Regions from separate parts of the Lachnoclostridium sp. Marseille-P6806 genome, predicted to be linked through region 1. Evidence: predicted binding sites of a transcription regulator. Region 1 holds the regulator's gene; the other holds the start of a gene.
What was found. The regulator Rex, encoded in region 1, represses fermentation and respiration genes when NADH is low (regulators of the CRP and FNR family bind a similar motif). The targets are predictions, from matches to a motif close to ATTGTTAANTANTTAACAAT.
Positions count from the first base shown of each region.

Region 2: gap (type I glyceraldehyde-3-phosphate dehydrogenase) is a predicted target of Rex. The motif match lies at 4,547-4,566, and genes of this name have one in related genera.

Region 1 is NZ_CAXSLG010000002.1:288,082-295,491, reverse strand. It holds gene rnr (ribonuclease R) at 1-473, shown strand, start outside; gene smpB (SsrA-binding protein SmpB) at 475-936, shown strand; gene ACESON_RS03415 (branched-chain amino acid aminotransferase) at 1,154-2,179, shown strand; gene ACESON_RS03410 (glycosyltransferase family 2 protein) at 2,282-3,253, shown strand; gene ACESON_RS03405 (DUF6020 family protein) at 3,219-5,120, shown strand; gene ACESON_RS03400 (redox-sensing transcriptional repressor Rex) at 5,234-5,947, shown strand; gene ACESON_RS03395 (NAD(P)H-hydrate dehydratase) at 6,052-7,410, shown strand, end outside.
Region 2 is NZ_CAXSLG010000010.1:114,043-121,452, reverse strand. It holds gene ACESON_RS13515 (polyribonucleotide nucleotidyltransferase) at 1-1,107, shown strand, start outside; gene ACESON_RS13510 (M14 family metallocarboxypeptidase) at 1,097-2,527, shown strand; gene ACESON_RS13505 (Na/Pi symporter) at 2,779-4,458, shown strand; gene gap (type I glyceraldehyde-3-phosphate dehydrogenase) at 4,601-5,632, shown strand; gene pgk (phosphoglycerate kinase) at 5,879-7,102, shown strand; gene tpiA (triose-phosphate isomerase) at 7,132-7,410, shown strand, end outside.

The DNA of each region.
Region 1 (7,410 bases):
CACCGATCCGCCGGTATCCGGATTTGCAGATTCACCGGATTATTAAGGAGAACCTTCACGGAAATCTGACAGAAAAGAGGCTTTCCCATTATGATAAGCTTCTGACCGGCGTGTCCATCCAGTGTTCAGCCACAGAACGGCGGGCAGAGGAAGCGGAGCGGGAAACCATCAAGATGAAAAAATGTGAATATATGGCGAAACGGATTGGCAGAGAGTATGAGGGTGTGATTTCCGGTGTAACAAACTGGGGATTTTATGTGGAGCTGCCCAATACCGTAGAGGGACTGGTTCATGTAAGCAGCCTGCAGGGAGATTACTATCTGTTTGACGAAAGCAGAATGGAACTGAGAGGTGAAATGAGCGGACGGACGTTCCGGCTGGGGCAGAAGCTCCGGGTTGTGGTTATGGGAACGGACAAGCTGACCAGGACTGTCGATTTTCTTCCGGCAGAGGAGGAAAACAGGGAGGATTAAGATGAAAGATTCAGTAAAGCTGGTGGCCAACAATAAAAAGGCCTGGCATGATTATTTTATTGATGACAAAATTGAGTGCGGAATTGAATTGTTTGGAACAGAGGTGAAGTCCATCCGCATGGGGCACTGCAGCATCAAGGAGGCCTTTGTCCGTATTGATAAGGGTGAGGTTTACGTTTACGGAATGCATATCAATCCGTATGAGAAGGGAAATATTTTCAATAAGGATCCCCTTCGCTCCAGAAAGCTTCTGCTCCATCGGAGCGAGATTGACAAGCTGGAGGGGAAAATTCGGGAAAAAGGTATCACCCTGGTTCCTCTTCAGGTTTATTTTAAGGGAAGTCTGGTAAAGGTGGAGATTGGACTGGCTCGAGGAAAGAAGCTTTATGACAAGCGGGCTGATATTGCGAAAAAGGACCAGCGCCGGGAAGTGGAGCGGGAATATAAGGAGCGTCTGAGATAGGACTTCCAGGATGGACTGCCGCCTTTGGCATAGAAAAAACGTTGATTTTTTCTGATTCGAGTTATAACAGCTATGACAGAATGGCATACAGAAAATAAAAAACAGTCATTGATTTTACGGCATATAGGGGATATAATGTTGTTTAATACGAATTTGGAGACAGGAAGGTCATAAGGTATCAAAGAAAAAGGCGTGCCTGTGGAATGGAGGAACAGTGATGGAGAAAAAAAATCTGGATTGGAGCAATATCGGATTCAGCTATATGCCTACAGATATGCGATATGTAGCTAATTATAAAGACGGACGCTGGGATGAGGGAGGTTTGACGGCAGACTCTAACGTGGTGATTAATGAATGTGCCGGGATTCTGCAGTACTGCCAGGAGTGTTTTGAAGGCTTGAAGGCTTATACCACAGAGGATGGAAGTATTGTTACGTTCCGTCCGGATCTGAATGCAGAGCGTATGATGGATTCCTGCGCCCGTTTGGAAATGCCTCAGTTTCCCAAGGAGCGTTTCCTGGAGGCAGTGGATCAGGTAGTGAGAGCCAATGCGGCATGGGTTCCGCCTTTTGGAAGCGGAGCAACCTTTTATCTGAGACCCTATATGTTTGCATCCGGGCCGGTAATTGGCGTAAAGCCGTCAACCGAATATCAGTTCCGTTTGTTTGGAACCCCGGTAGGTCCGTATTTTAAAGGCGGAGTAAGGCCGTTGACCATTTGTGTCAGTGATTTTGACCGGGCGGCTCCTCATGGAACCGGCCACGTAAAGGCAGGACTGAACTACGCCATGAGCCTTCACGCCAATGTGACTGCTCATGCGGCAGGATATGATGAGAATATGTTCCTGGATCCGGCTACCAGAACTTACGTAGAGGAGACAGGAGGAGCAAATTTTCTGTTTATAACCAAGGACAATGAGGTGGTAACCCCTAAGTCTGACTCTATTTTGCCGTCTATTACCAGACGTTCTCTTGTTTATGTGGCAGAGCATTATCTTGGTTTGAAGGTTACTCAGCGGCCGGTGAAGCTTTCCGAGCTGTCAGATTTTGCCGAGTGCGGCCTGTGCGGAACGGCAGCTGTGATTTCCCCAGTAGGAAAAGTGGTGGATCACGGAAAAGAAATCTGCTTCCCCAGCGGCATGACAGAGATGGGCCCTATTACGAAGAAGCTGTATGAAACTCTGACTGGAATTCAGATGGGAACGGTGGAAGCGCCGGAAGGCTGGATTCGCAAGATTGTATAATAGTCAGTCTTGCTTGGACAGAACAGACAAATATGAAACAAAAAAAGTCCTCCGGGAATGTAAGGTTTCCGGAGGGCTTTTTGAGCGTACAGGAGAGTAGATATGGACAAAATTGCTGTACTGATACCCTGCTACAATGAAAGCTGTACCATTGCAAAGGTAGTGGCAGATTGGAAGCGCGTTCTTCCGGAAGCAGTGGTTTATGTATATGACAACAATTCCAAAGACAACACAGACCAGATTGCCAGACAGGCGGGGGCTGTGGTGCGTTATGAGCATCAGCAGGGAAAGGGCAATGTGATCCGGAGAATGTTCCGGGAAATTGACGCCAGATGTTATATTATGGTAGACGGAGATGATACTTATCCGGCAGAATGCGGGCCGATTATGGCAAAGGCTGTTTTAGAGGAGCAGGCAGATATGGTTATTGGAGATCGTTTGTCCTCGACCTATTTTGCAGAAAACAAAAGGCCCTTTCACAATGTGGGAAATTCCATGGTGAGAGCAGCCATTAACAGTCTTTTCCGGACCGATATCAAAGATGTGATGACTGGATGCAGGGCATTCAGTTATGCCTTTGTCAAAACATTTCCGGTGCTTTCTAAGGGATTTGAGATTGAAACAGAAATGACAATTCATGCAGTGGACAAAAACATGGCTCTGAAAAATATCCCCATTGATTATCGCGATCGGCCGGAGGGAAGTGTGTCCAAATTAAATACTGTTTCTGACGGAATCCGGGTAATAAAAACCATAGGAAAGCTCTACAGGGACTATAAGCCCCTGGGTTTTTTCGGCAGGATTGCTCTGATTCTGCTGGTTCTTTCTTTCTGGTTCTTTGTACCGATTATGAAGGAGTATCTGAAAACAGGGCTTGTTCCGCAATTTCCTACACTGATGGTATGCGGTTTTTGTGCAATTACGGCAGTATTAGCCCTGTTTGCCGGAATGATTCTGCAGACCATTATTCAGAAGCATAAGCAGGAATTTGAATTCCGGCTTCAAATCGCATGTGAAATGTACAGGAAAAAAATAAAAGATGATGGAAACTATGATATTGCGAAATCAAAATAAAAAGAGATGTGAGGGAGACGGGAAAAGAATCAGAGGAGGTTTTTGGATCCTGCAGCTTCTCTGGGCCTGGGGAGCTGTCTATGGGGTCAGCCGCATGAAAAAGCAGCTGGGACTGACAGAGATGCTTTTGCTCCACAAAAGCCTGCTGTCTCTTTTTCTGTTTGCGTCAGGTTTCTTTCTTGTCGGACGTATGGCGGAGGACTGGAAAGAAAACTGCTGTCTGGCGTTTTCGGCGCAGCTTCTCTCAGTAATGCTTTGTTTTACAGAGCTTTTGGGAATGGGACTGCGTTTCATGGAAACAGGTGATTTAGGGAACGTATCTGAGGGGACACAGTTTTTGGCTGCAGCCGGAGAGCTTGCGGCAGGCCGGCAGGTATATCTGGACAGCTGGCAAAGCTGGGCCTGGACGTTTTTTACAGCAGTGGCGCTTTCTGCCTATCTGGAACCGTTTCTTTACAGGCTTGGGGGGCTTCTTCCAGAGCAAGAAGCCTGCTGTAAAAGAGGGAAAAAAAGAGCCTCATCGGTATTTTTTAAAAGTTGGCTTCTTTTGTTTCTGGGATACCTTCCCTGTTTTCTGGCGTTTTATCCAGGACTTTACTGTTATGACATGACCTGGCAGTGGGATATGTACTGGACAGGAAATTACAGCACTCACCATCCGCTTCTTCACACCTATTTGTGCGGCTGGCTGTTTGAGGCAGGGAATACTCTGTTTGGCAGCTACAACGCAGGGCTGGCGCTCCAGTCCCTGCTGCAGATTGGAATTTTGACCGGCTGTATGGCATTTGCAGCATCATTTCTTGCAAAATGGGGACTTCCATGGAAGATTCGCGGGGCGGTGACGGCATTTTACCTGCTTTTCCCCTTTTTTCAGGTGCTCGGAATCAGTACGACCAAGGATACCATATTTGGAGGCCTGTTTCTGGTGGTGTTTGTCTGTATCTGTGATATGACCAGGGCTCAGAAAGTATATCGGGGAAAAGCGCTGGCTGGATTTCTGATGGCGGCAGTCCTTATGGGAACCTTTCGAAACAATGCGTCCTATGGGTTTTTGCTGACAGTTTTGTGTATGATGACGGTGTGGATGATTATGAGATTCAGGGGAAGGCGCGGAGGGTTTCTTCCGGAATTGAGCCTGATTCTTTGCCTTTCTGTAGCAGGCAGCACAGGGGTGAACTATGGGCTGGAACAGGCGCTTCATGCCTCTAAGGGAAGCGTGGCGGAGATGCTGAGTGTTCCCATGCAGCAGATGGCGAGAACCTATGTGTATCACAGAGAGGAGCTGGCAGAAGAAGAAAAGGAGGAGCTTACAGCCTACCTTCCCAGAGAAAATCTGGAGGCCTACAAATACTATGTGTCCGATCCAGTGAAAGCCGGTTTCCAGGCAGAGGCGTTTGAGTCTGGAAAAGAGGAATTTATCAGACTCTGGCTGAGCATAGGGCGGCAGTTCCCGGCTGAATATGTAAGGGCAACGCTTTTAAATACCATGGGACTGTGGTATCTGGGCGGAGACTCCAGCTGCTATATGGCTTATGAAATGAAACCGTCCTCCTATGTGTGGCAGGAGAGTCGTCTTCCGATGTTAAAGCCCTGGTATCTGTGGTTTCAGAATGATAATTTGAAGGAGAAGCTGCCAGTGCTGTCCATTCCTTTTTACACCTCCTTTTATTCCTGGGCAGTGGTACTCTGCGGCGGGCTTTTGATTGGAAGAAGAAGGTACAGATGGCTGACACCTGTGGGAATTTTGCTTGGATATCTGATATCCCTTGCTCCGGGTCCCTGTATTCTGGTACGGTATATGGCGGGAATCATGCTCTGTGTACCTGTGCTGTGGAGTGCTGTGTTTTACGGAAAAAGGGAGGAATGATTTCAAGATGGTGAAAACGCATTTGACAGAAAAATCTCAAACGGGTATAATGTAAGCTAGATGAACAGGGTGCTCAGCATCCGAATATGTGACAGACAGGAGAGTAGGCAAGCATGGAGGGAAGAGAAATATCAAAGGCTGTGATTACGCGGCTTCCCCGGTATTATCGATACCTTGGAGAATTATTGGAATCTGGAGTGGAACGAATTTCATCCAATGAGCTGAGTGTTCGAATGAAAGTAACTGCATCTCAGATTCGCCAGGATTTGAATAATTTTGGAGGATTTGGTCAGCAGGGCTACGGCTATAATGTTAAATATCTTTATACGGAAATTGGAAAAATTTTGGGAATTGACCGACAGCATCATATGATTATTATTGGTGCAGGAAATCTTGGGCAGGCGATTGCCAATTATGCTAATTTTGAAAAGCGCGGATTTATCATTAAAGGTATGTTTGATATCAATCCCAGACTGATCGGTCTTGTTGTCAGGGGAATCGAGATTCGCGGGGTAGATGATCTGGAGCAGTTTATCAAGGATAACGATGTTCAGATGGCTGCGCTGACGATCCCTAAGACAAAGGCGCCTGAGATTGCAGAGCGGCTGGTAAAGGCGGGGATTAAGGCTATCTGGAATTTTGCACATGTGGATTTGAATGTGCCGGAGGATGTAGTTGTTGAGAACGTACATCTTTCAGAGAGCCTTATGCGTCTGTCCTACCGGGTGTGCAGCCTGGAGGATCGGAAGGAAAAGCAGAGAGAGAAGGAACGGGAAAGGGCGGCCTTGAAAGCAGGTAAATCACTGAAGGATGAAGCAAATCAGTGATTTAAGGAGGAAACAAGGGCATCTGCCGGCGGACAGGAAGGAAGCTTCCTGGGCTGCCGGCAGTTTGTGTATGATCGGAGATGGAGTCTTTAGGAGGAGAGGATATGAGGTATGTGGTGACAGGAGCACAGATGAAGCAGATCGACCAGGATACGATTCAGAGAATAGGAATTCCCTCTGTGGTGCTGATGGAACGGGCAGCTCTGGCAGTGGCAGAAGAAGCAAAGAACCTTTTATCCAACCGGAGAGACCTGGCGATTTCCGGACAGATTTCCTGGAGCGCTGCAGAGAATTCTGGAATTCTGGCAGTTTGCGGTATGGGGAATAACGGCGCAGACGGAATCGCAGCAGCCCGCATTTTAAAGGGGTGGGGATATCGGGTAAAGATTCTTCTATGGGGAAATCCGGAACAGGCTACCCAGGAAAACCGGCTTCAGCAGAAAATTGCAGAGAAGCTTCAGATTCCTATGGTCTGGGAAGGCCAAAAGGGGGAAGTTCTCTGGAAGCAGGAGATGGAGGAAGGCAGATGGCCGGTGGTCATTGACGGTATTTTCGGAATAGGGCTTTCCCGTCCGGTGGAGGGCTCCGGTTTTCGGCTTCTGGAGTACCTCCAGGAGAAAAAGCAGGCAGGAAAAATACAGGTGACTGCTGTGGATATTCCTTCCGGCATTCATTCTGCTACAGGAGCAGTGATGGGAACTGCCCTGGCTGCAGACATAACGGTGACCTTTGGATTTGAAAAAACAGGCCTGCTTTTGTATCCGGGCAAAGGCTTTGCCGGACAGGTCAGGACGGCAGATATTGGTTTTACAGAAGACAGCCTGGAGTATTCTGGATGGGATGGACTGGTGCCGGAGCCGTCTGAACTGGAACGGCTGAGAAATAGGCAGGCAGATGGAAATAAGGGAACATTCGGAAGGGTACTGATTGTTGCAGGAAGCCGGGGAATGTGCGGAGCTGCCTATTTAAGCGGACTGGCTGCCTACCGAACAGGTGCTGGACTGGTAAAGCTTCTTACCGTTCCGGAAAACCGGGAAATTCTTCAAAATCAGCTTCCCGAAGCCATTGTGGAAACCTACGATCCGGAGGAGCTTTCTCTGGAGGAAGGAAAACTTTTTCTGGAAAAACAGTGCCGCTGGGCCGATGTCATTGTGCTGGGGCCGGGGTTGGGAAGGGAGCCTTATGTCTGTGATTTGGTGGAGCAGATTCTCGCAGATGCTTTTGTGCCTATTGTTCTGGATGCAGACGGACTGAACACGGTGGCGTCCCATCCTTATCTGACCCGCTATTTTACAGAAAATATTATTATTACTCCTCATATGGGAGAAATGGCGAGGCTGTGTTCCTGTTCCGTAGAGCAGCTGAAGGAGGATCCGGTACAGGCAGCCAGGAGTTACAGCAGCCGATATGGGGTTGTGTGTGTGATGAAGGATGCAGCAACTGTTACAGCGGATAAAGATGGA
Region 2 (7,410 bases), on a different contig from region 1:
CACGGTTCTGCTATGTTTACACGCGGTCAGACTCAGATCTGCAATGTATGTACTCTGGCTCCTCTGTCTGAGCAGCAGCGCCTGGATGGTCTGGATGAAAATGAAGTAGCAAAGCGTTATATGCATCATTACAATTTCCCGTCCTATTCTGTAGGGGAGACGAAGCCTTCCAGAGGACCGGGACGTCGTGAAATCGGTCACGGTGCGCTGGCTGAGCGTGCCCTGATCCCGGTGCTGCCCAGTGAGGAAGAATTCCCCTATGCAATCCGTACAGTATCCGAGACATTTGAGTCTAATGGTTCTACCTCTATGGCATCTACCTGTGCATCCTGCATGTCTCTGATGGCTGCAGGTGTGCCGATTAAGAAAATGGTAGCAGGTATTTCCTGTGGTCTTGTAACTGGCGATACAGATGATGATTTTGTTCTTCTGACAGATATCCAGGGTCTTGAGGATTTCTTTGGAGACATGGACTTTAAGGTAACCGGTACTACAGACGGAATTACTGCGATTCAGATGGATATTAAGATCCACGGCCTTACAAGACCGATCGTAGAGGGCGCAATTGCAAGATGCCGTGAAGCACGCCTGTTTATTATGAACACCTGTATGAAGCCGGCGATTGCAGAGCCGAGAAAAGAAGTAGGTCAGTATGCTCCGAAGATTGACCAGATCAGCATTGATCCGCAGAAGATCGGTGATGTTGTAGGTAAGCAGGGCTGCGTGATCAACAAGATTATCGAAGAGACTGGTGTAAAGATTGATATTTCCGAGGAAGGAAATGTTGCAATCTGCGGCACTGATCGCGATATGATTGAGAAGGCAAAGAGCATTATTAAGAATATTGTAACTGATATTGAACCGGGTCAGGTAATTACTGGTAAGGTAGTGCGTATTATGCCCTTTGGAGCATTTGTAGAGCTGAAGCCGAAAAAAGACGGTATGGTTCATATTTCCAGACTTTCTGATAAACGTGTAGAGAAGGTAGAAGATGTGGTAAACATTGGAGACATGGTTACAGTAAAGGTTCTGGATGTAGACAAGATGGGTAAGATCAGCCTGAGCATGAAGCCTGGTGATCTTGCAAAGAAGGACAGTGACAAATAAGTATATGAATAAAAAGGTATTTACCGGAATGCTGGCCGCCATTATGGCGGTCAGCAGTTCTTTTATGAGTTTTGCAGATTCTGTGAATCTGGCACCGGGAGAAAATCCTGTTTCCGGGCCGGAAGAGCAGGGAGAGAGCATTTTGCCTCCGTCGGCTCAGATTGGCGATCGGCTGAACGCGCCGGGAGAGCAGACAGAAAATCCCGGAAATCAGAGCAGCACCATAACTGCGGGAGGAAGCGCGCAGGGCCACAGCGGCACTATAACTGCGGGAGGAAGCGCACAGGGCCAGAGCGGTACTATAACTGCGGGAGGAGGCATGTCCGGTCAAAATGGGCCATCTCCTTCAGGCAGTACTGTGATTACTTCCGGAGTACTGGCCGGACCTGGAGTTTCCGGAAGCGGAGGCGGTCCCGGAATGTCAGGCGGTGCTGTTATATCTGACGGTACCGACGGTTTTGCGGGAACCGTTTCCTCTCCTCTGGTTAAGGTGGCAGAAAAATATACCTATGATCAGATGAGTCAGGATATTCAGGAGCTTGCGTCACGTTACAGCAGCCTGATGAAGGTAAATACCATTGGAACCACTCTGGATGGGAGAAATCTGTATGAGGTAGTTGTGGGAAATATCAATGCCGAAAAGCATGTTTTAATTCATGGAGGAATTCATGCCCGGGAATATATGACACCGCTGCTTATTATGAAGCAGCTGGAATATGGCCTTGCCTTTTATGGTACAGGTTCCTATGAAGGACGGCTGCTTTCTGATTTATTTAACAAAACAGCAATTCACTATGTTCCTATGGTAAATCCGGACGGGATTACTATCAGCCAGTCAGGTATCGGAGGAATCCGGTCAGAGGAGCTTCGCAGAACCATTGAGCAGTGTTACCAGAATGATCTGGCTCAGGGACGAACCAGCGCTGCAATGGAACGGTATTTAAATTACTGGAAAGCAAACGGACGGGGTGTGGATTTAAATCAGAATTTCCCGGCGGACTGGGAAGAAGTGACCAGCTCTGATATGCCATCTTATGCCACCTATAAGGGGGCAGCGCCTTTATCTGAGCCGGAAAGTCAGGCTCTGGCAAATCTGATTCAGTCAAGAAACTGGACGGCAACCATCAGCTATCACAGTATGGGAAATATCATTTACTGGGATTATCCGGGGAATACCGTATCTGCCCAGTCTCAGGAGCTGGCCAATGCAGTATCTGCAAAAACAGGTTACAGGCTGGCTGGCAGCAGCGGGCATGGTGGATTTAAGGATTGGCTTCAGATTAAGGAAAATCCGATCCCCAGTCTGACGATAGAAGTAGGAAGCGTATCCTGCCCGATGCCGCTCACAGAATTTACTGATGTCTGGAATAAGAACCAGGAAGTATGGGCGGCTGTACTGAAATGGGCTGCGGAACACTGAATTTTTTGAGAAAAAACCAAATATAGACAAAAAAGAGACAGGAGAGGAAGAAAACTCATCCTGTCCTTTTTAGATCAAGTAGTAATATGCCACGAAAAATGTCGAAAGCCTTCGTTATTTTACATGAATTTATCCGAATTTTTACATAAAGTTTAAATACGGTTGAAAATGCGTGAACGGGTATGATATGATGAAAATATCTGCGGCTAAGGAGAAGAAAAAAACAGTACGCGGGGGATGAGGAGGACGAGATGTCAATCAGTGACGTGTCAAATGTATTTGGGTTTCTTGGCGGTCTTGGAATGTTCCTGTACGGTATGAATATTATGGCCGACGGAATGCAGAAGACAGCCGGCAGTAAGATGAGCAGTTTTCTGGGAATGCTGACAAACAACAGACTTCTGGCAGTAGCACTGGGAGCTCTGATTACAGCAATTATCCAGAGCAGCGGCGCTACCACGGTTATGGTCGTCGGTTTCGTAAGTGCAGGTGTTCTGAATCTGACACAGGCAGTTGGCGTAATCATGGGTGCCAATATCGGTACGACCATTACAGCATGGATCGTTTCCATGAGCCAGCTGGGAGATGCTTTTGAGGTTATGAAGCCCAGCTTTTATGCACCGGCTATTATCGGTATTGGAGCCTTGCTTCTGGTATTTGCCAAAGGGCAGAAGAAGAAAACAGCAGGAGAAATCTGCATTGGTCTTGGTCTTTTGTTTATTGGTCTTGATTTTATGTCAGGCTCTATTTCTCCCTACACGGATGCGCCGATTTTTGCAAAGGCCTTTGAGGTTCTGGGAGGAAATCCGTTCCTTGGCATGATTATCGGAGCGCTGGTAACAGCACTTCTGCAGAGTTCATCTGCATCAGTGGGAATTCTGCAGACTCTGGCAATGAATGGAATTGTAACTACGAATGCAGCAATTTATATTACCCTGGGACAGAATATTGGTTCCTGCGTAACAGCCATGCTTTCCAGTATAGGCGGTTCCCGGATCGCCAAGAGGGCTGCGGTAATTCATCTGACCTTTAACGTAATTGGAGCGATTCTGGTAGGAACTCTGGGATTTGTTTTCTTTGCTCTGAGACCGGATTTTGCAGCATCCAATATTAATGCAGTGCAGATATCCATTTTCCATACCATATTTAATCTGACTATGACAACCGTCCTGTTCCCCTTTGCCAATCAGCTGGTAAAGATTTCCGGCATTGTTGTCCGGGAGAAGCCGGAGGAGGAGGCGCCTGAAGCTGCGGAGGATGAGGAGACAGCAGTTACCTTCAAGCATCTGGACGAGCGTATTTTTGAATCTCCGGCCTTTGCTGTGGAAACAGCAGCTCTGGAAGTGGTTCATATGGGACAGATTACCCTGGAGAATGTAAGAGCGGCAATCGATGCTCTTCTGACACGCAATACAGAGGGAATCGAGCAGGTATACAAAACGGAAAAAACAATCAATAATATGGAAAAGATGCTGACAGAGTATCTGATTAAGGTAGAGAATCTTTCTCTGACAGAACGTCAGAAAAAGATGGTAAATAACCTGTTTTACAGCATCAGTGATATTGAGCGGATCGGGGATCACGCTGAAAATCTTGCAGAGCAGGCCGAGTATATGGAGACTCACCAGCTGGATTTCTCAGAAACAGGATTTGATGATCTGCGCTCCATCGGCGGAAGTGTTCTGAAAGCATTTGAATATGCGATTGATGCAAGACAGAACGGCAGTATGGATGCAGTGCGTAAGGTCAGCCAGTACGAGGATGATGTGGACAGTCAGGAAGAGGAGCTGCGGGAGAAGCACATTGAGCGGCTTTCCAGCGGAAAGTGCAAGGCATCCTCAGGTGTGGTATTCCTGGATATTATCAGCAATCTGGAGCGGATTGCTGATCATGCATATAACCTGGCAGGTTATGTAAAGAACGAATTATAGGGTATTTTTACAAAAGAAACTGTAAAGAGTTCATAAAATAGAAAAAACCTCTTGCTATTTTAATCGTAATTGGGTAAAATAGGCATAGGTTGATGATATTTTAACAATCATTAAATTTTTAACAATTCAGGAGGAATTTGTCATGGCAGTAAAAGTAGCAATCAATGGTTTTGGACGTATTGGCCGTCTGGCATTCAGACAGATGTTTGGTGCAGAGGGTTATGAGGTAGTAGCAATCAACGATCTGACCGACCCGAAGATGCTGGCACACTTACTGAAATATGATACCGCTCAGGGCGGATACGCAGGCCATATCGGTGAAGGCAAACACACCGTAGAGGCTGGTGAGGATTCCATCACCGTTGACGGAAAGACAATTAAAATTTATGCTGAGAAGGATGCTAAGGATCTTCCGTGGGGAGAGATTGGCGTAGATGTAGTTCTGGAGTGCACCGGTTTCTACACCTCCAAAGCAAAATCTCAGGCTCATATCGATGCAGGCGCTAAGAAGGTTGTTATCTCCGCTCCGGCTGGCAACGATCTGCCGACCATCGTTTACAGCGTAAACGAGAACACTCTGAAGGCTGAGGACACCATCATTTCCGCAGCTTCCTGCACCACCAACTGCCTGGCTCCGATGGCTAAGGCTCTGAATGACTACGCTCCGATCCAGTCTGGTATCATGAGCACCATTCACGCTTACACCGGCGACCAGATGATTCTGGACGGACCGCACAGAAAAGGCGATCTGAGAAGAGCAAGAGCAGGCGCAGCTAACATCGTTCCGAACTCCACCGGCGCAGCTAAGGCTATCGGCCTGGTTATTCCGGAGCTGAACGGCAAGCTGATCGGTTCTGCACAGCGTGTTCCGGTACCGACCGGTTCCACCACCATTCTGACTGCAGTTGTTAAGGGCAGCGATGTTACCAAAGAAGGCATCAACGCAGCTATGAAGGCAGCAGCTTCCGAGTCCTTCGGCTACAACGAGGATGCAATCGTTTCTTCCGACGTTATCGGTATGAGATACGGTTCTCTGTTTGATGCTACTCAGACCATGGTAGCTCAGATTGCTGACGATCTGTACGAAGTTCAGGTTGTTTCATGGTATGACAACGAGAACTCCTACACCAGCCAGATGGTTCGTACCATCAAATACTTCGCAGAGTTACACTAATTGCGGAGTCCGGGAATCTGATTCCGGCATAAGATAGGAAGACTCAGTCAGGGGGTCCGGTCTGAAAGGACCGGGCCCTTTTGTGTTTTTACAGGAAACCACGTCCAATGAAAACAAAAGGCTTGGCGGGGATGCGCACAGCGCGCCTGAGGAAAATAGCTGCTGACGCAGTCGCGTTCCCATGCAGTTTGCTATGCAGGCAGACTGTAAAGCAGAAGATTTTTGAGACAAAGAGAGGAATAAACCATGTTAAATAAGAAAAGTGTTGACGATCTGAAGGATTTAAAGGGTAAAAGAGTTCTGGTCCGCTGCGACTTTAACGTACCGTTAAAGGATGGAAAGATCACAGATGAGACTCGTATCGTTGCAGCTCTGCCGACTATCCAGAAGCTGGTAGGCGAGGGCGCAAAGGTAATCCTTTGCTCTCACCTGGGCAAAGTAAAAAATGGCCCCAACGAGGGTGAGTCCCTGGCTCCGGTTGCTGTAAGACTGGAAGAGAAGCTGGGCAAGAAGGTTGTATTCGTAGCTGATTACAATGTAACCGGCGAAGCAGCAACCAAGGCTGTTGAGGCTATGGCAGACGGCGATGTAGTGCTTCTGCAGAACACCCGTTTCCGCGGCAAAGAAGAGACCAAGAACGGCGAGGAATTCAGCAAAGAGCTGGCTGACCTGGCTGATGACTATGTATGCGATGCATTTGGTTCCTCTCACAGAGCACATGCTTCTGTAGAAGGTGTAACCAAATTCATCACCGCAAAGGGCGGCACCAATGCAGTTGGTTATCTGATGCAGAAAGAGATCGATTTCCTGGGCAATGCAGTAGAGAATCCGGTAAGACCGTTCGTTGCTATCTTAGGTGGCGCAAAGGTTGCTGATAAGCTGAACGTTATCTCCAATCTGCTGGAGAAGTGCGATACTCTGATCATCGGCGGTGGTATGGCATTTACCTTCTTAAAGGCACAGGGCAAGGAAGTTGGCAATTCTCTGGTTGATGATACCAAGCTGGAGTACTGCAGAGAGATGATGGAAAAGGCAGAGAAGCTGGGCAAGAAGCTTCTGCTTCCGGTTGATGCTGCAGTTGCTGCTGCATTCCCGAACCCCATTGATGCTCCGATTGATGCAAAGAATGTTTCTGTTGATGAGATCCCAGCTGATATGATGGGTCTGGATATCGGTACTGAGAGTGCAAAGCTGTATGCTGAGGCTGCAAAGACCGCAAAGACCGTTGTATGGAACGGACCGATGGGCGTATTTGAGAACCCGACTCTGGCAGCAGGTACCATTGCAGTTGCAAAGGCACTGGCAGAGACTGAGGCTACCACCATCATCGGCGGCGGCGATTCTGCAGCAGCTGTAAACCAGCTGGGCTTTGCTGACAAGATGAGCCATATTTCTACCGGCGGCGGCGCTTCTCTGGAATTCCTGGAAGGAAAAGAGCTTCCGGGCGTAGCAGCAGCAGACGACAAATAAATCGAGAAACCGCAAAAAGGAGAAGGAATATGTCCAGAAAGAAAATTATTGCAGGAAACTGGAAGATGAATATGACTCCCACCGAGGCTGTGAAGCTGGTGGAGACATTAAAACCGCTGGTAGTTAATGATGAGGTTGACGTAGTATTCTGCGTACCGGCGATTGACATTATTCCGGCTATGGAGGCAGCAAAGGGCTCCAACATTAACATTGGAGCAGAAAATATGTATTTTGAAGAAAAGGGCGCTTATACAGGCGAGATTTCTCCCAACATGCTGGTTGATGCAGGCGTAAAATACGTGATTATC